One region of the Mesorhizobium sp. B2-1-8 genome, then DNA from elsewhere that is predicted to be linked to it. Evidence: predicted binding sites of a transcription regulator. Region 1 holds the regulator's gene; the other holds the start of a gene.
What was found. The regulator PhoB, encoded in region 1, activates phosphate uptake and scavenging genes when phosphate is short. The targets are predictions, from matches to a motif close to TGTCATNNANCTGTCAT.
Positions count from the first base shown of each region.

Region 2: a site for PhoB is predicted at 4,510-4,526, ahead of FJ970_RS23375 (RNA degradosome polyphosphate kinase). Genes of this name have one in related genera too.

Region 1 covers NZ_CP083952.1:1,444,417-1,455,461, forward strand. The annotation lists gene pstC (phosphate ABC transporter permease subunit PstC) at 1-749, shown strand, start outside; gene pstA (phosphate ABC transporter permease PstA) at 753-1,604, shown strand; gene pstB (phosphate ABC transporter ATP-binding protein PstB) at 1,601-2,404, shown strand; gene phoU (phosphate signaling complex protein PhoU) at 2,430-3,137, shown strand; gene phoB (phosphate regulon transcriptional regulator PhoB) at 3,157-3,846, shown strand; partial or broken gene FJ970_RS07095 (sugar kinase) at 3,968-4,156, opposite strand; gene FJ970_RS07100 (sterol desaturase family protein) at 4,227-5,198, opposite strand; gene FJ970_RS07105 (LysR substrate-binding domain-containing protein) at 5,311-6,192, shown strand; gene FJ970_RS07110 (ROK family protein) at 6,432-7,676, opposite strand; gene xylF (D-xylose ABC transporter substrate-binding protein) at 7,945-8,985, shown strand; gene FJ970_RS07120 (sugar ABC transporter permease) at 9,129-10,481, shown strand; gene FJ970_RS07125 (ATP-binding cassette domain-containing protein) at 10,492-11,045, shown strand, end outside.
Region 2 covers NZ_CP083952.1:4,748,353-4,759,397, forward strand. The annotation lists gene FJ970_RS23360 (DoxX family protein) at 1-33, shown strand, start outside; gene FJ970_RS23365 (hypothetical protein) at 44-661, opposite strand; gene ppx (exopolyphosphatase) at 718-2,253, opposite strand; gene FJ970_RS23375 (RNA degradosome polyphosphate kinase) at 2,253-4,445, opposite strand; gene FJ970_RS23380 (zinc-finger domain-containing protein) at 4,613-4,858, shown strand; gene FJ970_RS23385 (FAD-dependent monooxygenase) at 4,869-6,095, shown strand; gene FJ970_RS23390 (TIGR02117 family protein) at 6,115-6,780, opposite strand; gene FJ970_RS23395 (amino acid ABC transporter ATP-binding protein) at 6,897-7,646, opposite strand; gene FJ970_RS23400 (amino acid ABC transporter permease) at 7,726-8,883, opposite strand; gene FJ970_RS23405 (amino acid ABC transporter permease) at 8,888-10,075, opposite strand; gene FJ970_RS23410 (amino acid ABC transporter substrate-binding protein) at 10,138-11,045, opposite strand, start outside.

The DNA.
Region 1 (11,045 bases):
TCGGCGCCCTGGCGCCTATCTATGGGACCATTGTCACATCGGCCATCGCCATCCTGATCGCCGTGCCGCTCGGCATCGGCATTGCCATTTTTCTCACCGAGCTTTGCCCGCGCCCCCTTCGGCGCCCAATCGGCATGGCGGTGGAATTGCTGGCCGGCATTCCTTCGATCATCTATGGTATCTGGGGCCTGTTCGTCCTGGCGCCGTTCCTGCAGACGACAGTGCAGCCCTTCATCATCAGCGTTTTCCATGGCATTCCCGGCCTTGGCAGCCTGTTTGCCGGTCCGCCCTACGGCATCGGCCTGCTGACCTCGTCGCTGATCCTCGCCATCATGGTGCTGCCCTTCATCACTTCGATCACCAAGGACGTGTTCGACACGGTGCCGCCGGTGCTGAAGGAGTCCGCCTACGGCATTGGCTGCACGACCTGGGAAGTGACACGTCGCGTCGTCATCCCTTACACCCGTATCGGCATCATGGGCGGCGTCATGCTCGGCCTTGGCCGCGCGCTTGGCGAAACCATGGCGGTGACGTTCGTGATCGGCAACGCGCACCGCATCTCGACCTCGCTGTTCGCGCCGGCAACGACAATCTCCGCGACCATCGCCAATGAATTCACCGAAGCCGTTGGCGACCTCTACACGTCCTCGCTGGTGGCGCTCGGCCTGATCCTGTTCGTCATCACCTTCCTCATCCTTGCGATCGCACGCTACATGCTGATGCGCATCGACGCCCGCACCGGAGCCTGACCGATGTCGACAGCCTCGTCGCTTCACAGCCGCCGCAAGGCCAGAAACTCGGTGATGATGACGCTGTGCGTCGCCGCCGCGGGCATCGGGCTTGCCTGGCTGGCACTGATCCTCGGCGCGTTGATCTACAAAGGCGTAGCAGGGCTCTCGCTTGATGTGTTCACGCAGATGACGCCGCCGCCCGGCGATGCCGGCGGCCTGCTGAACGCTGTCTATGGCAGCGTGGTGATGACGGTCATCGCCGTTATCGTCGGCACGCCAATCGGTGTTCTGGCCGGCACCTACATGGCCGAATACGGCCGCTTCTCGAAACTCACCACCGTGGTGCGCTTCATCAACGACATCCTGCTGTCGGCGCCGTCGATCATCATCGGCCTGTTCGTCTACGAATTGATGGTGCGGCCGATGGGGCATTTCTCGGCGATCGCCGGCGCCGTCGCTCTGGCCATCCTGGTCATCCCCGTGGTCGTGCGCACCACCGAGGACATGCTCAACCTGGTGCCGAACGCCTTGCGCGAAGCCGGCACCGCTATCGGCGCGCCGCGCTGGGTGGTCATCAAATCAGTGGCTTACCGTGCCGCACTTTCCGGCATCGTCACCGGCATATTGCTGTCGATCGCCCGCATCTCCGGCGAGACGGCGCCGCTGCTCTTCACCGCGCTGAACAACCAGTTCTGGTCGAGCAATCTCAACGCGCCGATGGCCAGCCTGCCGGTCACCATCTTCCAGTTCGCTCTCAGCCCCTATGAGGAATGGCAGCAGCTGGCCTGGACCGGCGCACTCATAATCACATTGACGGTTCTCGCGCTCAGCATCTTTGCGCGCAGCCTGACCGGACGCAGAGAGGACAAATGAGCCAGATGTTGTCTGCAGACATGACGATTGCCACCGAGGCAGCCGCCAAGGCGAAGATCGAGGTCAAGAACCTCAATTTCTACTACGGCCAGTCGAAGGCGCTGAAGGACATCACGTTGTCGCTGCCCGAGCGCAGCGTGACGGCCTTCATCGGACCGTCGGGTTGCGGAAAGTCGACGCTGCTGCGCGTCTTCAACCGCATCTACGAGCTCTACCCCAAGCAGACCGCCGAGGGTCAGGTGCTGCTCGACGGCCAAAATGTTCTCGACCGCTCGCAGGATCTCAACCTGCTGCGTACCAAGATCGGCATGGTGTTCCAGAAGCCGACACCGTTCCCGATGTCGATCTATGAGAACATCGCCTTCGGTGTCAGGCTCTACGAGAAGATCAGCAAGGCCGAGATGGACGGCCGTGTCGAACAGGCGCTGAAGCGCGCGGCACTGTGGACCGAGGTCAAGGACAAGCTGAACGCCAGCGGCCTCAGCCTGTCGGGCGGCCAGCAGCAGCGGCTTTGCATCGCCCGCACGGTGGCGGTGAAGCCGGAAGTCATCCTGCTCGACGAGCCGGCCTCGGCGCTCGACCCATTGTCCACCGCCAAGATCGAGGAACTGATCGACGAGTTGCAGGCCGACTACACGATCGTCATCGTCACCCACAACATGCAGCAGGCCGCGCGCGTCTCGAAGCAGACGGCTTTCATGTATCTGGGCGAACTGGTCGAATTCGACAAGACCGAGAAGATCTTCACGTCGCCTCGCGAGAAGCGCACGCAGGACTACATCACCGGCCGTTTCGGCTGATCTCACGCATACGAGGACCAGGATCATGGCCGAACACACAGTCGCAGCCTTCGACGAGGATCTCGGACAGATCAGCAGGCTGATCAGCGACATGGGCGATCTCGCCGGCACGATGGTCGGTGGCGCCACCAAGGCGCTGCTGAATTCGGACAGCGCGCTGGCACAGCGCGTCGTCTCCGACGACGCCATCATGGACGCGCGCCAGCGCGAACTCGACGACCGCGCCATCACCCTGATCGCCAAGCGCCAGCCGATGGCCGACGATCTGCGCCATGTCGTCGGCTCGATCCGCATGGCGGGCGATCTCGAGCGCATCGGCGACCTTGCCAAGAACATCGCCAAGCGCGTCGGCTCCGTCGGCCTCACCGCCACGCCGCGCGACCTGTCGCACTCGATCGACTCCATGGCGCAGCTGGTGCTGATCCAGGTGCAGGGCGTGGTCGAGGAATATGCGGCCGGCGATGCCGCCGCACTCGCCAAGCTCAGGAACGACGACGAACGCATCGACGTCAAATACACCTCGGTGTTCCGCGAACTCCTGACCTACATGATGGAGGATCCGCGCAACATCACGGCTTGCACGCATCTTTTGTTCTGCGCCAAGAACCTCGAACGCATCGGCGACCATGTGACCAACATCGCCGAGAATGCGTACTATGTGCTGACTGGCACGCAACTGCCCGCCAATCGTCCGAAGCAGGACGAGACGGCGATGTCGGTGCCGGCGGCTTGACGGCAGGGATGATCAATCGATGATCGCGCCACGCATCATGGTGGTGGAGGACGAGGAGCCGCTCGGTGTGCTCCTGCGCTACAATCTGGAATCGGAAGGGTACCAGGTCGAGGTGGTGACGCGCGGCGACGAAGCCGAGATCCGCCTCCAGGAGAACGTGCCCGACCTCCTGGTGCTCGACTGGATGGTGCCGGCGGTTTCCGGCATCGAGCTCTGTCGGCGCCTGCGAATGCGGCCCGAGACCGAGAGGCTGCCGATCATCATGCTTACGGCACGCGGCGAGGAGAGCGACCGCGTGCGCGGCCTTTCGACCGGTGCCGACGACTATCTGGTCAAGCCGTTCTCGACGCCGGAATTCATGGCCCGGGTCAAGGCGCTGCTACGCCGCGCCAAGCCGGAAGTGCTGTCCAGCGTGCTCAAGGTCGGCGACATCGTGCTCGACCGCGAATCGCACCGGGTCTATCGCAAGAAGAGCGAGATCCGGCTTGGCCCGACCGAGTTCCGGTTGCTAGAGTTCATGATGCGCCATCCCGGTCGGGTGTTCTCGCGCAGCCAGCTGCTCGACAATGTCTGGGGCGAGACGATCTATATCGACGAGCGCACCGTGGACGTGCATGTCGGACGGCTGCGCAAGGCGGTCAACAATGGCCGCATGCCCGACGTCATCCGCACCATCCGCGGCGCGGGCTACGCGATCAGGGAAGACTAGACGTCTGTCCCATCTCGGTGAGATCGGAATGGGGAGCGCCCACGTGTATGATTGTGCACCTTCCAGAGCAAAACAATCATGCATGCCGCGCCGATCACATGGAAGAAAAACAAATCCCGATGTCGAAGGAGATCGATTTCGAATGCTGGCCGCCGGCGGTGTGGGCGATCGCCTCGCGCAGTGCCGGCTCGATCAGGTCGAAGGCCGCCGCGCAGACGCCGACCATGGCGACGGGTGCGGGATCGATCAGCGCGAACAGGCTGCCCAGCCCATAACCCAGCGCCTCGCCGGCCTTGCCGTAAAGAGATCGGGGGCTGGGGCGGTCTGCGGCGTAAACCTGCCTGAGGACTTATATCACGTGCCCCTTCCGCCGGCATGACCTATAGCCGGCGCCGCGCGGCAAGACGCGCCTTCATCCGTGCCTTTGCCGATTCAGTGCCATCGTGGAAGGTGTCGAACCACTTGTCCCATGGCACTTCCAGCGTGCCGTAGTTCACCTCAAAGTAGCGATGATGAAGCTGGTGGTGGAAGGTGCCCAGGTCGACGCGCTTGCGCCCGGCCAGCCAGAGCCCTTCGAACCCGGTATGGGTGGTAATGGCGTAAAGGCCATAGAACATCAGGTGGCAGATAAGATGCATCGGGCTGGACGGAACAACGAAATGGACCAGCGCGGTTCCGAAATAGAAAATGTGTTCAACCGGGTGCATCGCAAGGCCCGACCACGGCCCCACATCAATATTGCGGTGATGCAGCGCGTGGATGCGGTAAAGGAGCTTCGTATGGAGCAGCCGGTGAATCCAGTAGAAGTAGAAACTCTCCCAGATCGGGATCAACAGGAAGAGGCCGACGAACCAGACCGGGTGGCCGGACCATGTTAGAGTCGGCGCATAGCCATTGGCCATCGCCCACCAGACCAGCGCCTCGTATGCCGACCAGATCGTTACGCCCGAAGCCAGCGACCAGAATACGTTGTCGGCCAGTTGGCTGTCGAAACTGAAGGCGCGCCCCTTGCGCGGGTAAGGGCGCGGATCAAACTTTTTGTCGGTGCCCTGCAACTGGTGGCGGTGAAAAACAAGATGCAGCCCCTGCGCTACAATTACCGTCAGGCCGAAGTTTCGTAGCCAGATCACCCCGATCCATAGCCCTGGCTCCTTCGCCTGGGCAAGCGTGGGGCTGGCCAAGGCATAAGCCGCGAAGGCCAGCCCCACGATGACGAGATTGATTGAGACAGGCAGCCAGCTTCCGACATACCAGCGAAAGATCGCTGCGAGGTTCAGCGGCCAGCGCCAGATCGGCGCAATCTCAATGGGCAGGCTGTCGGGGACGTGGTTCCATTCCTTCCGGTCTGACATCGATGTCGCTCTTTTCCGGCCGTGGTTCATGCGCAGGGTATTGCTCAGAAATTGACAACACAAAGAATATCTTTTCAGGTATTGGGGTCATTTTAATTGACGGTAAGATCTCATGAAAACACCGCACCCGACCTGGCTGCTCGCCTTCGAGGCGGCGGCGCGGTATGGCAGTTTCACCGCCGCGGCCACTGAGCTGAACCTGACCGCAGCGGCCGTCAGCCAGCATATCCGCCTGCTGGAAAAGCATGTCGGCGCGCGGCTGTTCGAGCGGCTGCCGCGCGGCGTTGCGCTGACGGATATCGGCCAGGCCTATGCCCAGCCGGTGCGCCAGTCCTTCGCCGAGTTGCAGCGGGCGACGGACGGTCTCTTCGCGCGCCCATCGCGGCGGGTGGTGCGGGTGCGCGCCTCGATCACTTGGGCGGCGTTGATCCTCGCGCCCCGGCTGGCCGATTTTCGGCAGGCCCATCCAGAGATCGACATCCAACTCTCCACCTTCGTCTGGTCCGATCGTTTTGAAGCCGGCAACAGCGATGTCGACATCCGCTGGGGGCACGGCGACTGGCCCGAGGGTGCGGTTCAACTGCTGGCCCATGAATCCGCGATCGTCGTCTGCCATCCTGCCGACACCGCCTGGTTGGCGGGGCGCCGGGACATCCGCGACTTCCCCTTTGCCTGCCTGCACCATGTGATCGGGTTTGAGACCGAGTGGCAGCGCCTGTCGGATCATTTCGGCCTCGCCCTCCCGGCCCCGCCGCAGCGTGCCCGCTACGATTCATCGCTGCTCGCGCTCTGGGCGATGACCACGGGCGGCGGCGCCATGATCGTTCTGGAGAGTTTCGCCAGGCCGTTTCTCGATTCCGGCCAACTGGTAGCGCCCTTGCCGCACCGCTTGCCCATAAGTGGCGCGCATTACATGGTGCAGGCCGACGGGGCGGGACGCAATGACGCGGTGCAGACCTTCTGCCGCTGGGCTGCGGCGCTCTACCCGGCCTGAACGCCGGTTTTGGGTACTGGCGCACGGCGGACCGCACCGCCGCCCGACGGGGGCTTAGAGCCGGATGATTTTAGGTCGAATCAACCTGAAATCTGAATCCTTCTCTAAATCGAAGAGATAGAGCATGATGTCGTCCGAAAACCGCTTCACACTTTTCGACATCATGCTCTAGCAGGAGGCTCGAAATCTGGCGGGTAGTATGTCATGCCCCGTCGGAGTGATTGGGTTCGATCTTGGTCTCAGGCAACGTTCTTTCCCGCGCCCGCCCTTGCCTGCACGCCAGGCGCGAAAATCTCCTGGTCGACGAAGGTCAATGCGCGCATGGCGCAGCCTTCGCGGATGAGCGGCAGCTCGTTCGGCTCGGTGTCGAAGGAAATCGATTCCGAATGCTGGCCGCCGGCAGTCTGGGCGATGGCCTCGCGCAAGGCCGGCTCGATCAGGTCGAAGGCGGCGGCGCTGACGCCGACCATCGCAACCGGTGCCGGATCGATCAGCGCGAAAAGACTACCGAGGCCATAGCCCAGCGCCTCGCCGGCCTTGCGATAGGCTTCGCGCTCCGGTCCGTCCTTCTCCCTTGCCGTCGCGGCGAGTGTCCGCATTTGCGCGTCGCTGACATCGGCGACCGGCTCGGTGTCCTCACCAAGCTGCCTGGCGTTACGCCAGATAGCGTAGTTGCCGGCATAGGCCTCGACGCAGCCGCGCCGCCCGCAGCGGCAGAGCGCGCCGCCCGGGCGATGGATCATGTGGCCGAACTCGCCACCCGACGAATGCGTGCCGGTGAACAGCTCGCCCTTCAGCACAAGGCCCATGCCGATGCCGTGCGAGAGCAGGATGGCGATGAAGTCGTCGCGGTAGCGTTCGGGGTCGCGCCAGCGCAGCGCCACCGCCATCATGTTGCAGTCGTTCTCCACGGTGGCGGGGATGCCGAATTCGGCTTCGAGTATGTCGGCGAAGGCTATGTCCGTCTGCGGCGTGATCGGCGACCACAGCATGGCGCGCGCCTCGGTGTCGGTGATGCCCTGGATCGCCAACGCGATGCGGGCCACACTGCGGACATCGAGATCGGGATCCTCGAGGCGACGTCGTACTATTGCCGTGCATTCGCCGATCAGCGCCTCGCGCGACATGGTCAGCGTGTCCAGCCGGCGCTGTTCCTCGGCGACCACCTGGCCGGCATAATCGATGACGGCGACAGAGAGGAAATTCAGCGACAGCACCACGGTCATCACAGCCGCGGCCTCGGGGTTGAGGCCAAGGCCGACCTGTGGCCGGCCGCGTTTCAGTGAGCCGGCCTCGTTGGGCTTGCCTTCGGTCAGGATACCCTCTGCGATCAGGTCGGCTGATATCGCCGATATGGTCGAGTGGCTGAGGGCCGTGGTCGCGGCGATCTCGGTGCGCGAGGGCTGGCCACCCTGGCGCACGGCTGCAATCACCATTGCGCGGTTGCGCCGGCGCAGATCGTCGTGACGGATTCCGACCGACATGCTTTCCCACATCCTCCCCGTCGCCGTGGTTCCTGACGCCCCTCGACACCTCCGGCAACGCGTCGAATACTGGCAGAAGCGGCTGGTGCTGTCATTTATTTATTGCGGGACTCGAAAAAAGGTTCCCGGCACCTCAAAATGCATCAGAATCGATGTTGACAGCGTTCCGACGATGGACCAGTATTTTTTCGGGGCTCGAAAAAATAGGGCCTCTGTGCCGGCCTTCGGGCCAGTTTGGTCGCGCCATACGCGGCGCAGGGAGGATAACATGAAGAGATTCACAGTCGCCATTCTGGCGGGTGTCGCCATGTCGCTGACACTGGCGTCGGTCGCGCAGGCGAAGGACAAGGTCATCGGCGTTTCGTGGTCGAATTTCCAGGAAGAGCGCTGGAAGACTGACGAAGCCGCCATGAAGAAGGCGATCGAGGCCGCGGGCGACAAATACATTTCCGCCGATGCGCAGTCCAATCCCGGCAAGCAGCTGACCGATGTCGAAAGCCTGATTTCGCAGGGCGCCAATTCGCTGATCATCCTGGCGCAGGATGCGTCGGCCATTGGCCCGGCGGTACAGAAGGCGCTCGACGAGGGCATTCCGGTCGTCGGCTATGACCGCCTGATCGAGAACAAAGACGTCTTCTACCTGACCTTCGACAACAAGGAAGTCGGCCGCATGCAGGCCCGCGAGGTGTTCAAGGTGAAGCCTGAAGGCAACTACGTCTTCATCAAGGGCTCGGGCGCCGACCCGAACGCCGACTTCCTGTTCTCGGGCTCGATGGAAGTGCTGAAGGAAGCCATCGACAGCGGCAAGATCAAGAATGTTGGCGAAGCCTATACGGACGGCTGGCTGCCCGCCAACGCCCAGAAGAACATGGAGCAGTTCCTCACCGCCAACGACAACAAGGTCGACGCGGTGGTCGCGGCCAATGACGGCACCGCCGGCGGCGTCGTCGCGGCGTTGACGGCGCAGGGGCTCGCCGGCACCGTGCCGGTCTCTGGCCAGGACGGCGACCACGCCGCGCTCAACCGCATCGCGCTCGGCACCCAGACCGTGTCGGTGTGGAAGGACGCGCGTGAACTCGGCAAGAACGCCGCCGAGATCGCCTCGCAGCTCGCCGACGGCAAGAAGATGACCGACATCGCCGGCGCGAAGGATTTCACGACGCCTGGCGGCAACACCGTCAAGTCGCTGTTCCTGACCCCGGTCGCCATCACCAAGGACAATCTCAACCTCGTCATCGACGCCGGCTGGATCAAGAAGGACGAAGTCTGCGCTGGCGTCGCCGCCGGCACAGTCGCGGCCTGCAACTGAGTTTGACCGCTTGCAGAAGTGAAGGCGCCGCGGCCCCAAAGCCGCGGCGTTTTCTCAAAAAGATTTGTGTTTCCGCGTCGCGCGGATAGCTTCTAGGCTGGGTTCGGCATCCGCGTCAGACGGCCAGCCGGTTGGAGGAAATCATGACCGACACGACGTCCGACCTGCAGGCCGACACCGCGCGAGCCTCGGAACTCGGCGCGGTCGCCCGGTTCCTGAAAGCGACCGAGATCGACACCCGCATGCTGGGCATGATCGGCGCCCTGCTGCTGATCTGGATCGCGCTGCATGTGATTTCGAGCCTGCGTCTTGGCGTCAATCCGCTCGATTTCGACAGCCGCACGTTTCTCACGCCGCGCAACCTGTGGAACCTGTCGGTCCAGACGTCGGCGGTCGCCATCATGGCCTGCGGCATGGTGCTGGTCATCGTCATGCGCAACATCGACCTGTCCGTCGGTTCCGCCGAGGGCTTGATCGGCATGGTCATGGGCTTTGCCCAGGTGCATTTCCTGGTCCGGTTCGTGGGGCTTGAACTCGGCAATCCGTGGATCTGGGTGCTGGCGCTGGTCATCGGCCTGGCGCTCGGCCTTTTGATCGGCGCGTTCCAGGGCTTCGTGATCGCCTATCTCGAAGTGCCGGCCTTCATCGTCACGCTGGGCGGCCTGCTGGTCTGGCGCGGTGCCGCCTGGTGGGTCACGTCAGGCCAGACGGTGGCACCGCTCGACGCCACCTTCCAGCTGATGGGCGGCGGACCGGCCGGATCGATCGGCGCCACCTGGAGCTGGGTCGTGGGCATCGTTGCCTGCCTGGCCGTCGTGTTTGCGCTGTTCAACGGAAGGGTGCAGCGCAAGCGTTTCCGGTTCCCGCTGCGCCCGATCTGGGCCGAGACGCTGCTCGGCGTCGTCACCTGCGCCGTCATCATGGGCGCGGTGTGGCTCGCCAACTCCTATCCGTGGCCGATCGGCATCGTGAAGCGCTACGCGGCCGCCAACAACATCACCGTGCCCGAGGGCGGCCTGTTCATCGCCCACGGCATCGCCATACCGGTACTGATGGCGGTCGCCGTCGGTCTGGTCATGACCTTCATCACCAAACGCACCCGTTTCGGCCGTTATGTCTTTGCCATCGGCGGCAATCCGGAAGCGGCCAACCTCGCCGGCATCAACACGCGCTGGATCACCATGAAGGTGTTCATGATCATGGGCGTGCTGGCCACCATCGCAGCCGCCATTTCGTCGGCACGGCAGAACTCGGCCACCAATGTGCTTGGCACATTGGACGAGCTGCTCGTCATTGCCGCGGCCGTCATCGGCGGCACGTCGCTCGCCGGCGGCTCGGGAACGATCATCGGCGCCATGCTCGGCGCGTTGCTGATGCAGTCGCTGCAGTCGGGCATGGTGCTCCTCGGCGTCGACTCGCCGCTGCAGAGCATCGTCGTCGGCGCCGTGCTGGTCATCGCGGTGTGGCTCGACACAGTCTATCGCAAGCGGGTTTAGGGGTACGATCATGGCTGACAAGACCGCTCCCGCAACTGCCCCCACGGGCACGCCGCTGGTCGATATGCGCAACATCTCGATCGCCTTCGGCGGCATCCGCGCCGTCGACGACGCCTCGATCGATCTTTTCCCCGGCGAGGTCGTGGCGCTGCTCGGCCACAACGGCGCCGGCAAGTCGACGCTGATCAAGATCCTGTCCGGCGCCTACAAGCGCGACTCGGGCCAGATCTTCGTCAATGGCGAGGAGGCAGCGATCTCCAACCCGCGCGACGCCAAGAAATACGGCATCGAGACGATCTACCAGACGCTGGCGCTGGCCGACAATGTCGATGCGGCCGCCAATCTGTTCCTCGGCCGCGAGCTGATGACCGCCTGGGGCACGCTCGACGACGTCGCCATGGAGGCCGAAGCGCGCAAGGTGATGGGGCGGCTCAATCCCCGCTTCCAGCGCTTCAAGGAGCCGGTGATCAAACTGTCGGGCGGACAGCGGCAATCGGTGGCGATCGCACGCGCCATCCTGTTCAACGCCCGTATCCTCATCATGGACGAGCCGACGGCGGCTCT
Region 2 (11,045 bases), 3.1 Mb from region 1:
TGGTCGGCCGATGGAAAGGGCGTCACAGGCTAGGAAAAGGCCGTCAGTCGACGAAGACGAAGTTAGCGAGGCGGCTCAGATTTATGGGCTGCGAGGCAAAGGCGCGATATCCCATCCGCCCGATCCCTATATAGAGACAAACCTGCTTTTTCTGCACCGCCATCGGCACCCATTCAGAGCCGAATTCGCTGCCGTTCCGGACGTAATTCCGAAGATTGCTGTCTATTGCAACGTAGATGTACCCGTCTGATTGGATCAATTCTCGTCTCTTCAGGTAGGGTAACAGGTCGGTCCGGCCGAAAACGGACCGGATCTCACCACCGATCGTCTGTGCTCTATCGGCGAGAACTTTATTGACACCAAAAGAACAGGGCTCAATAGTTGAGAACAAGCTGTCCCTACCCATAGAGTTCATGGCCATGAATACGTCATCGCTAGGCTTGAATACGAAGTAGTTAATCGTTTCTCCGTTCGGAGGCAGGCCAAACATTCGGTGAAAATTGAAAGGGCGTTTCGTAATATCGCCCCCCGGATAGGACCGATCGAATTCAAATGTCCCTTTGGACACGACGGACAGCGTGAAAAGCGTTTGCGCACTGGTTGACCCGAAGAGCGAGAGATACAGGGCCGAAAATATCACAACCAGCCGACCGACCTTCATGTCTCCACCCCAATCGTCGCACTTTTCCAGCTTACCCCAGGTAAAGTACTGCCAAGCTACTTTACAGAAACGCTCTGCCCGCCCTCGACCGCCAACTCCAGGCGGCGGTTGGTGATGCGCGCCAGTTGCGCCAACCGGCCGGCCGGGCGCTCGCCGTAGAGGTCGGAAAGCGAAGCCGGCAGCACCAGCGCCAGCGCGCCGTTGGGGCGGCTTTCCCATTTCAGCCTCGGCATGATGCCGGGCATCGCGGCCGTCAGCAGGTAGACGACGCGCATCATCGCCGCCAGCACGCGGGCGCGCTCCAACAGGCGGGGCGGCGCCAGCGCCTTGATTTCGGGCGCCACCAATTCATTGAAGACGCCGTCATGACGGTAGGCGTTGGTCAGCGCCAGGTAGGCGCGGCCGGGATGATCGACGCCGATGAAGGACGCATGCGCGATGATGTTGAGCGACTGCTTGCCGCGATATTCCGGATGAGCGCGCCAGCCGATATCGGCGAGCAGGCAGGCGGCGTGGCGATAGCGCGCTTCGTCTTCCGTCTCGTCGATGCCGAATGCCTTGAAGGCCTTGCCGGTCCATTCGACCAGATCATGCGCATGATGGACCGAACGCGAGCGCAAGAGCGCAAGCTCCTCGGCGGCCGAGATCAGCGGATCGGCCTTCTGCTCGGCCGCGTCGAGCAGCGAATAGAGAAAACCTTCGCGCACGCCTTGCGCCGAAACGACGATCCTGGACGGCTGCATCGCCGTCATGATCTCCTGCAGTACGAGAGCGCCGTATGGCAGCAGCGAGCGGCGGTTCTTGGAGACGCCCTCGATACCCCTCACCTTTTCGACCTCCCCCCTGGCCACCTGCTTGAGGAACGTTTGAGCACTTTCGGCCGATACCTCGTAGTTGTGCATGACGCCGAGCGGATAGTTGTTCATCTCCATGTGCAGTCTGGCGAGGTTTCGCCAGGTGCCGCCGACAGCGTAGAAAGTCCTGCCCTGCCCGCCCTTCAACAGCTTGGCCCGGGCCAATTCCTGGCGCGCGATCTTCTGCGCCTGGACGAGCGAGTTCTTCGCCATGTCCTGCAGGCGCAGGCCGCCAAGCGGCAGCGTGATGCCGTCGCCGATGGCCTCGCCATCGATGTCGATGAGCTCCAGGCTGCCGCCGCCAAGGTCGCCGGCAATGCCGTTGGCCGGATGGAAGCCGGAGATGACGCCCAGCGCGGAATAATGCGCTTCCTGGCGGCCGGAGAGCACGCGGATCTCGGTCTTCAGCACATCCTGGGCGCGATGGATGAAATCGGGACCGTTGATCGCCTCGCGGGCCGCGGCGGTTGCCAGCACGTACATGTGTTCGGCACCGGCCTGGTCGGAGAGCGCGCGGAAACGGCGAAACTCCTCCATCGAGCGCGCCACCCCTTCGGGGTCGAGCTTCCCCGTCGACACGATGCCGCGGCCGAGGCCCGCCAGCATCTTTTCGTTGAACAGCGTGGTCGGCGAACGCGCCAGCCCCTCATAGACGACAAGACGGATCGAATTGGAGCCGATGTCGATGATGGACAGCGGTCGGCGGTCCTGCAGCCGGCCCTGGGATTTGGACAGCATCAGGCGGCGGCGTTCTTCTTGCGGCGCTTGAACTGCGCGATACGCTTGGGCGCATGCGATTTCAGCGCGTCACCCCGTCCCGACAGGCTCGGATTGGTCATGAAATATTCCTGCGCGTTGAACGGTTCCTCGCCCTCCTCCAGCACCACGCGCCGGGAGGTTCCATCAGCCAATACGTCGAAACTTTGCTGATTGTCCATGATGTTGCCCAGCATGATCTGGCCCAGAATCTGTTCATGCACAGTTGGATTGGTGATCGGCACCATGGTCTCGACGCGGCGGTCGAGATTGCGCGGCATCAGGTCCGCCGAGGAGATGTAGACAATCGCCTCGTCCGAGGGAAGGCCATGGCCGTTGCCGAAGCAATAGATGCGGCTGTGCTCGAGGAACCGGCCGACGATCGACTTGACCCTGATGTTCTCCGACAGGCCCGGCACCTGCGGCCGCAGACAGCATATGCCGCGCACGACAAGGTCGATTTCCACCCCGGCGCGGCTGGCGTCGTAGAGCGCATCGATGATGATGGGGTCGACGAGCGCGTTCATTTTCATCCAGATGCGCGCCGGCCGTCCCTCCAATGTGTGGGTGACCTCGTCTGAAATGTGCTGAAGGATGCGGTTCCTCAGCGTGAACGGCGATATCGCCAGCCGCATTTCGGCGGTCGGCTCGGCATAGCCGGTGATGAAATTGAACAGTTGGGCGACGTCACGGGCGATTGTCGGATCGGTGGTGAAGAAGGACAGGTCGGTGTAGATGCGCGCGGTGACCGGGTGGTAGTTGCCGGTGCCGAGATGGACGTAATTGCGCAGCTTGCCGTCCTCGCGCCGCACCACCAGCGACATCTTGGCGTGGGTCTTGAGTTCGAGGAAGCCGAACACGACCTGCACGCCGGCGCGTTCGAGATCGCGCGCCCAGCGGATGTTGGCCTCCTCGTCGAAACGCGCCTTGAGCTCGACCAGCGCCGTCACCGACTTGCCGGCCTCGGCCGCGTCGACAAGCGCACGCACGATCGGGCTGTCGTTGGAGGTGCGATAGAGCGTCTGCTTGATCGCCACCACTTCGGGGTCGGCCATGGCCTGGCGCAGGAACTGCACCACGACGTCGAACGACTCGTAGGGGTGATGGACGACGATGTCCTTCTCGCGGATGGCGGCAAAACAGTCGCCGCCATGCTCGCGGATGCGCTCGGGAAAGCGTGGGTTGTAGGGTATGAATTTCAGGTCGTCGCGGGGGACGGAGACGATCTCGGAGATCTGGCTGAGCGCCAGCGGCCCGGTGAGCACGCTGATGCGGCTCGACGAGACGCCAAGCTCGCCGGCGACGAAATCGCGCAATTCTCCAGGCATCAGCATGTCGAATTCGATGCGGATGACCGAACCGCGGCGGCGCCGCTTCAGCGCCGTTTCGAACAGCCGCACTAGGTCTTCCGATTCTTCCTCGACCTCGATATCGCTGTCGCGGATGATGCGGAACGTGCCGGAGCCCTTGACCTCGTAGCCGGGGAACAGCTTGCCGATGTAAAGGCCGACCGCCTCTTCCAGCGGAATGAAGCGGACATGGCGCTTGCGGTCCGGCAGGCGGATGAAGCGCTTCAGCGCCACCGGCAGGCGCAGCAGCGCGCTCATCTCTTCGCCATTCTTGCGGTGGCGAAGCTGCAGCGCCATCGAGAAGCCGAGATTGGGAATGAACGGGAACGGATGCGCCGGGTCGATCGACAGAGGAGTGAGCACCGGAAACACCTGCTCCTGGAAATGCTCTTCCAGCCAGGTCTTCTCGTCCTTGGTCAGCGCATCACGGGTGATGCTCTCGATGCCTTCCTTGTTGAGCAGCACCGTGAGTGCCGAAAGGCTCTTCTGCTGGTCCTCCTGCAGCCGTTCGACCTCACGCAGCAATTGTTCGAGCTGCTGTTCGGGGGTGCGTCCGTCCGGGCTTTTCAGCACGATGCCCTCGCGCACCTGGCCGGCAAGGCCGGCGACGCGCACCATGAAAAATTCGTCGAGATTGGCGGCCGAGATCGACAGGAAACGGACGCGCTCCAGCAGCGGGTGATGGGTGTTCAGCGATTCTTCGAGAACGCGGCGATTGAACTGCAGCCAGGAGAACTCGCGGTTGACGAAACGGTCCGGATTGCCTTCCGGGCTCGCTGCCGTGACGTTGTTGAATTCGCTCTGTACCGGCTTCAGTTCGTTCATGATTCCTGCTCTTCCGCCCGCCTCGGCCGGTTAACCGGCTTAACTTATCCTGTGGCAGGCTTTTGCGACAGTTCTCTGACAGGCTTTTGCGACAGTTTGATTTCATCGAACTTGCAAACAGGCTTGATATGATCCAGATGCAGAGAGACTGCGTTAAGGAGACGACGATGGCAGGCGGTTCCATTCCCCATTTCCAGAACGATGCGGGCCATCCGGCAATCGACATCGGGGTCAAGGAATTCATGTGCACGGGCGCCAACCCGCCTTTTGATCATCCGCATGTGTTTCTCGACATGGGCGACGACAATGAGAAAGTCTGCCCCTATTGCTCGACCCTCTACCGCTATTCGCCGAAGCTGAAGGCAACGGAAACGCAGCCGGCGGGCTGCCTCTACATCGACCAGGCCGCCTGACCTCCCGACCATGAGCGAGACGCGGTCCCGGCAGGTCGTGATTGCCGGGGCTGGAATCGCCGGGCTGACGGCGGCGATTGCCTTCGCCGAGCGCGGCTACCCCGTAAAAGTGTTCGAACAGGCCAAGCGCCTCGAAGCGGCGGGCGCCGGCATCCAGCTCTCTCCAAACGCGACGCGCATTCTGCGCCAGCTTGGCGTTCTCGACACGCTTCTTGCCAATGCCGTCAAGCCGGAAGCCGTGGTGCTGAAGGACGCCGCGAGCCTGCGCCAACTGGCGCGCGTGCCGCTTGGCGGCGCCGGTGAGGAACGCTGGGGCGCGCCCTATCTCGTGGCGCACCGGGCGGATCTGCAAGACGCCCTGATGGCGCGCGTCGCGCAAATGCCCGACATCCAGCTTACCACCGGCGCGCAGGTCAGCAGCGTGGCCTCCGGTTCAGTCGGTATCACCATGACAGACGGGGTCGGCCGCAAGATCATCGATACCGAAGGATCTCTGCTGGTCGGTGCCGATGGCGTCTGGTCAGCGGTGCGCAGGTTTGGCGTAACGTCCGCCCAAAGCAGGTTTTCGGGCGAATTGGCATGGCGCACCACGATCTCGGTCGACAGCGCTGCCGGCAATGCGTTTGCCGCGATCGGTGCCAGCGACTGCGTCACCACCTTCCTGCACCCCGGCTTTCATTTGGTCGCCTATCCCGTGAGCAAGGGGGACGCGTTCAACCTTGTCGCTTTCACCAAAGGCGAGCGCATTGCCGAAGGCTGGTCAGGCCTTGCCGATCCCAGCATCCTCGCCAGCGCCATGCGTGGCACGGCCGCAGGCCTTGCAAGACTGGTGGAATTGGCTGGCCCATGGCTGACCTGGCCGCTCCATACAGTCGAACGGAAGCAGCCCTGGACCGTGCCACCCGGCATCGCGCTGATCGGCGACGCCGCACATGCGATGACCCCGTTCGCAGCACAAGGCGCTGCCATGGCGATAGAGGATGCCGCGACGCTTGCCACTTTGATCGCCGACTTCCCCGGCGACCTGACGCAAAGCCTCACCATCTGGGAGAACCTGAGACGACCGCGCATCGAAAAGGTGCTGAAACGCGGCGCGCTCAACCGCCTCGCCTGGCACGCCCGGGGACCGGTGGCATTGGCGCGCAATCTGTTTCTGGCGACACGGCCGGGAGAGAATCTCGCGGCGGACTTGGACTGGCTTTATGGGTGGCGGCAGCAGCAGATCATCCGTCGCTGAAAGGAGCCCGCGGCAAAAGCTAATTGTACAGCCGCATCGACAACCCAAGCGACGCCGGCAGCGGGTTCCACCAGCCGGTGCGCAGGCCGGCGGTGCGCAGTGCCGCCGCCGTCCAGGTGTTGCAGCCCATCAGCGCGTTGAAACGGCCATTGGCCTCATAAAAGCGGTCGAAATTGGAGTAGGCGGCATTGTCGATGACGATCGGGCCGCTCGGTCCCTGCTGAAAACTCGCTTCGATGAAGTCGAGCAATGCGGCAAAATGGTCCTTGTCCACGTCGAAGCCGGCGACATCGGGATGCGGCTCGGAGATATCGCCGGCCACGTCGACATGCATCACCGAAGCGTCGAGTGTCAGAGCCTTGAATACGGGCAGCGCCTTCACTTGCGACCATGTCGGCGTTTCAAGGTAGAAGGCGCGCCCACCCCAGCCGAAGACAAGGTAGTGCACTTCGGGTGCGTCCGAAGGCAAGCCGGCATAGGCCAGGAAACGGAAGCGCCGGCGCACCTCGTCGTCCACCGGAATGGCGATGTCGGTGTGGATCGCGTTCTTTAGTACCAATATGCGCCGCGTGCCCTCACCCGCGGCGGCCGCCGGCCAGAGCGGCCGCGGCACCAGCGTGCCGAGCGCCACGGCGAGCACCACTGCTGCAACCAGCATGACCAGGAAACGCAGGAGTTTTTTCATCGGTGCGGCTTCGCGGTTTCGTCGCGGCTCAATGAAGGCGACCATTATCCGATCGGCCAGACGCAAAAAACCCGGCCGTGGCACGGCCGGGCTTTCTCGAATCGGCGCCAGTCCGCTCAGTGCAGGATCTGCGACAGGAACAGTTTCGTGCGCTCATGGCGCGGATGATCGAAGAACTCAGCCGGCGTGTTCTGCTCGACGATCTGGCCCTGATCCATGAAGATCACCCGGTTGGCGACTTTCCGCGCAAAGCCCATCTCGTGGGTGACGCACAGCATGGTCATGCCTTCCTCGGCGAGGCCCACCATGGTCTCCAGCACTTCCTTGATCATTTCGGGATCGAGTGCCGAGGTCGGCTCGTCGAACAGCATGATGCGCGGGTTCATGCACAGCGAGCGGGCGATAGCCACGCGCTGCTGCTGACCGCCGGAAAGCTGGCCCGGATATTTGTTGGCCTGCTCGGGGATCTTGACGCGCTTGAGGAAATGCATGGCGATTTCCTCGGCCTGTTTTTTCGGCGTCTTGCGCACCCAGATCGGCGCCAGCGTGCAGTTCTCCAAGATGGTCAGATGCGGGAACAGGTTGAAGTGCTGGAACACCATGCCGACCTCGCGGCGCACCTCGTCGATCTTCTTCAGATCGTTGGTCAGTTCCTTGCCGTCGACGATGATCTTGCCCTTCTGGTGCTCTTCCAGCCGGTTGATGCAGCGGATCATGGTCGACTTGCCGGAGCCGGACGGTCCGCAGATGACGATGCGCTCGCCGCGCATCACCTTCAGATTGATGTCCTTGAGCACATGGAACTCGCCATACCATTTGTGCATGGCGACGATGTCGATGGCGACATCGGTGGTGGAAATATGCATCTTGGCGGCGTCGACCTTGATCTCTTCCGCGCCGACGGCGTTTTCGGTGGCCATGGCTGGGGTCCCCTTGCTTTTTTGTTTAGCGTTTGTAGCCGGTGTCGAGCCGGCGTTCCGTGTACATTGAATAGCGCGACATGCCGAAGCAGAACAGCCAGAAGATGAAGGCCGCGAAGACCAGGCCGGATTTCGCGGTCTGCGCCGTCGCCCAATTGGCATCGGAGAAGTTCTGCTTGACGATGCCGAGCAGGTCGAACATCGAGATGATGAGAACCAGGCTGGTGTCCTTGAACATGCCGATGAAAGTGTTGACGATGCCGGGGATGACCAGCTTCAGCGCCTGCGGCAGCACGATCAGCCCCATCTTCTGCCAGTAGCCGAGGCCGAGCGAATCGGCGCCTTCATACTGGCCCTTCGGGATCGCCTGAAGGCCGCCGCGCACGACTTCGGCCATGTAGGCGGCCGCGAAAAGCGACACGCCGATGAGCGCCCTCAGATACTTGTCGAAGGTGACGCCGGCCGGCAGGAACAGCGGCAGCATGACGCTGACGAAAAACAGGACGGTAATCAGAGGTATGCCGCGTACGGCTTCGATGAAGATGATGCACAGCATCTTGACGATCGGCATCTTGGAGCGCCGCCCGAGCGCCAGCACGGTGCCCAGCGGCAATGACACGGCGATACCGACGAAGGACAGGCTCAGCGTGATCAGCAGACCGCCCCAGCGGGAGGTTTCGACATGCGGCAGGCCGAACATGCCGCCAACCAGAAGGAAGAAGGCAACGATCGGCAGCACCAGGAAGAGCAGGATCGCGTTCAGCCCCTTGCGCGGTACACGCGGTATCAGCATCGGCACCAGCAGTGCCGCGAACAGGATGGCGACCAGTATCGGCCGCCAGCGCTCCTCAATCGGATAGGTGCCGAACATGAACTGACCGAATTTGGCATTGACGAAAGCCCAGCAGGCGCCGCTCCAGCCGTCGGGCTGAATGCCGCCTTGCGCGACGGTCGCGCAGACCGTGCGGTCCGGCCCGGTCCACTGGGCGGAGAGGAAGGCCCAGTTGATGACCTGCGGCAGAATCATTGCCACGATGACAACGCCGAGGATCGTCAGGATGGTGTCCCCGGTGGTCGCGATTAGATTCTTGCGCACCCAGGCGACCGGCCCTCGTTCGCTCGTCGGCGCCCGCTCGGCCAACGCCATCTCGGTGCGCACCCAGGCCAGATCGTGTTCCTGCATGGCCTTACCTTTCCACCAGCGCCATTCTGGCGTTGACCACGTTCATGACCGCCGAGGTCACCAGGCTGAGTATGAGGTAGGCGACCATCATGATCAGCACGCCCTCGACCGCCTGTCCGGTCTGGTTCAGAACCGTGCCGGCGGTCGCTGTCAGGTCCGGATAGCCTATTGCGATCGCCAGCGACGAGTTCTTGGTCAGGTTGAGATATTGGCTGGTCAGCGGGGGGATGACGATGCGCATGGCCTGCGGCACCACGACCAGCCGCAGGACTGACCCGGACCGTAGGCCAAGTGCGGCGGCCGCCTCGGTCTGGCCCTTGCTGACGCCCCTGATGCCGGCACGCACGATCTCGGCGATAAACGCCGCCGTATAACAGGACAGAGCCAGATAGAGCGAAAGGAATTCCGGCTTGACCTGAAAACCGCCGGTCAGGTTGAACGTCGATTGTTTCGGAAAATCGAAGGTCACCGGAAAGCCGCTGAGCGCATAAGCGAGCAGTGGCAGGCCGACGATCAATCCCACGGAGGTCCAGAACACCGGAAATTGCTGGCCGGTCGTCAACTGCCGTTGACGTGCCCTGTGGGCAACGAACCACGCCATGGCGAGCGCGACGACGAGCGCAACCAGGATCAGCCAGGAGCCGTCGCCCCAGATCGCGCTCGGAAAATAGAAGCCGCGCTGGTTGAGGAAGGAGCCGAAGGGCAGATGATAGGAGTCGCGCGGCGCGGGCAGCACGGCGAGCACGCCCGAATACCAGAAAAAAATGACCAGCAGCGGCGGGATGTTGCGGAAGATCTCGACATAGACCGTGCAGATCTTCTGGATCAGCCAGTTATGCGACAGCCGGCCAATCCCAACGACAAAGCCGATGATGGTGGCGGTGATGATGCCGACGACCGCGACGATGATGGTGTTGATGAGGCCGACGATGATCGCGCGGCCATATGTCGAGTCCGACGTGTAGGCAATGGGCGTCTGGCTGATATCAAAGCCCGCGCGACCCTTCAGGAAGCCGAAGCCGGACGCAATGTGCAGGCGCTGCAGATTATCGATGACGTTGTTTACGACCCACCAGATGGAGCCGAACAGAAGGATAACCACAAGCGTCTGAAACAAGAGGCTGCGTATTCTCGGGTCATTGATGAAGGAGCCGCGGTTCGGCTCTTCGCTCAGAATTTCCTGCGAAGCCATGGACCATCCCCTGGAAAGAGAAACCGGGAGGCAAACGATTTGCCTCCCGGATCACGTTTCGATCAGCGGATCGGCGGACCATATTGCAGGCCGCCCTTGGTCCACAGCGCGTTGATGCCTCGCGCGATCTTGAGCGGGCTGCCGGAGCCGACATTGCGCTCGAACATTTCGCCGTAGTTGCCGACGGCCTTGATGATATTGACGACCCAGTCGTTGGAGAGGCCAAGATCAGACCCGTACTTGCCGTCGGGCTCGGTGCCCAGCATGCGCTGGATGTTCGGGTCGTTCGAGGTCTTCATCTCGTCGACGTTCGCCTGGGTGACGCCGGCCTCCTCGGCGTTGAGCAGCGCGAAGTACGTCCACCGTACGACATGGGCCCACTGGTCATCGCCCTGGCGCACGGCCGGGCCGAGCGGCTCCTTGGAGATGATCTCGGGCAGCACGACATGATCTGCTGGCGAAGCCAGCGTCAGGCGAATGCCGTAGAGGCCGGACTGGTCGGTGGTGTAGACGTCGCAACGGCCGGAGTCATAGGCTGCGTTCACTTCTTCGAGCTTCTCGAAGACGACGGGGTTGTACTCCATCTTGTTCTTCTTGAAGTAGTCGGCGAGGTTGAGTTCGGTCGTCGTGCCGCTCTGCACGCAGACGGCGGCGCCTGAAAGCTGCAGCGCGGAGTTCACGCCCGGCAGCTTCTTGGCGTTGATCATGAAGCCCTGGCCGTCATAGTAGGTGACGCCGACGAAATCCAAGCCGAGCGCGCTGTCGCGGTTACTGGTCCAGGTGGTGTTGCGCGACAGGAGATCGATCTCGCCGGACTGCAGCGCGGTGAAGCGCTCCTTGGCGCTGAGCGGCGTAAACTTGACCTTGGAGCCGTCGCCGAAGACCGCGGCCGCCACGGCGCGGCAGAAATCCGCGTCCAAGCCTTTCCAGTCGCCCTTGTCGTCCGGCGCGGAGAAGCCGGCTAGACCGG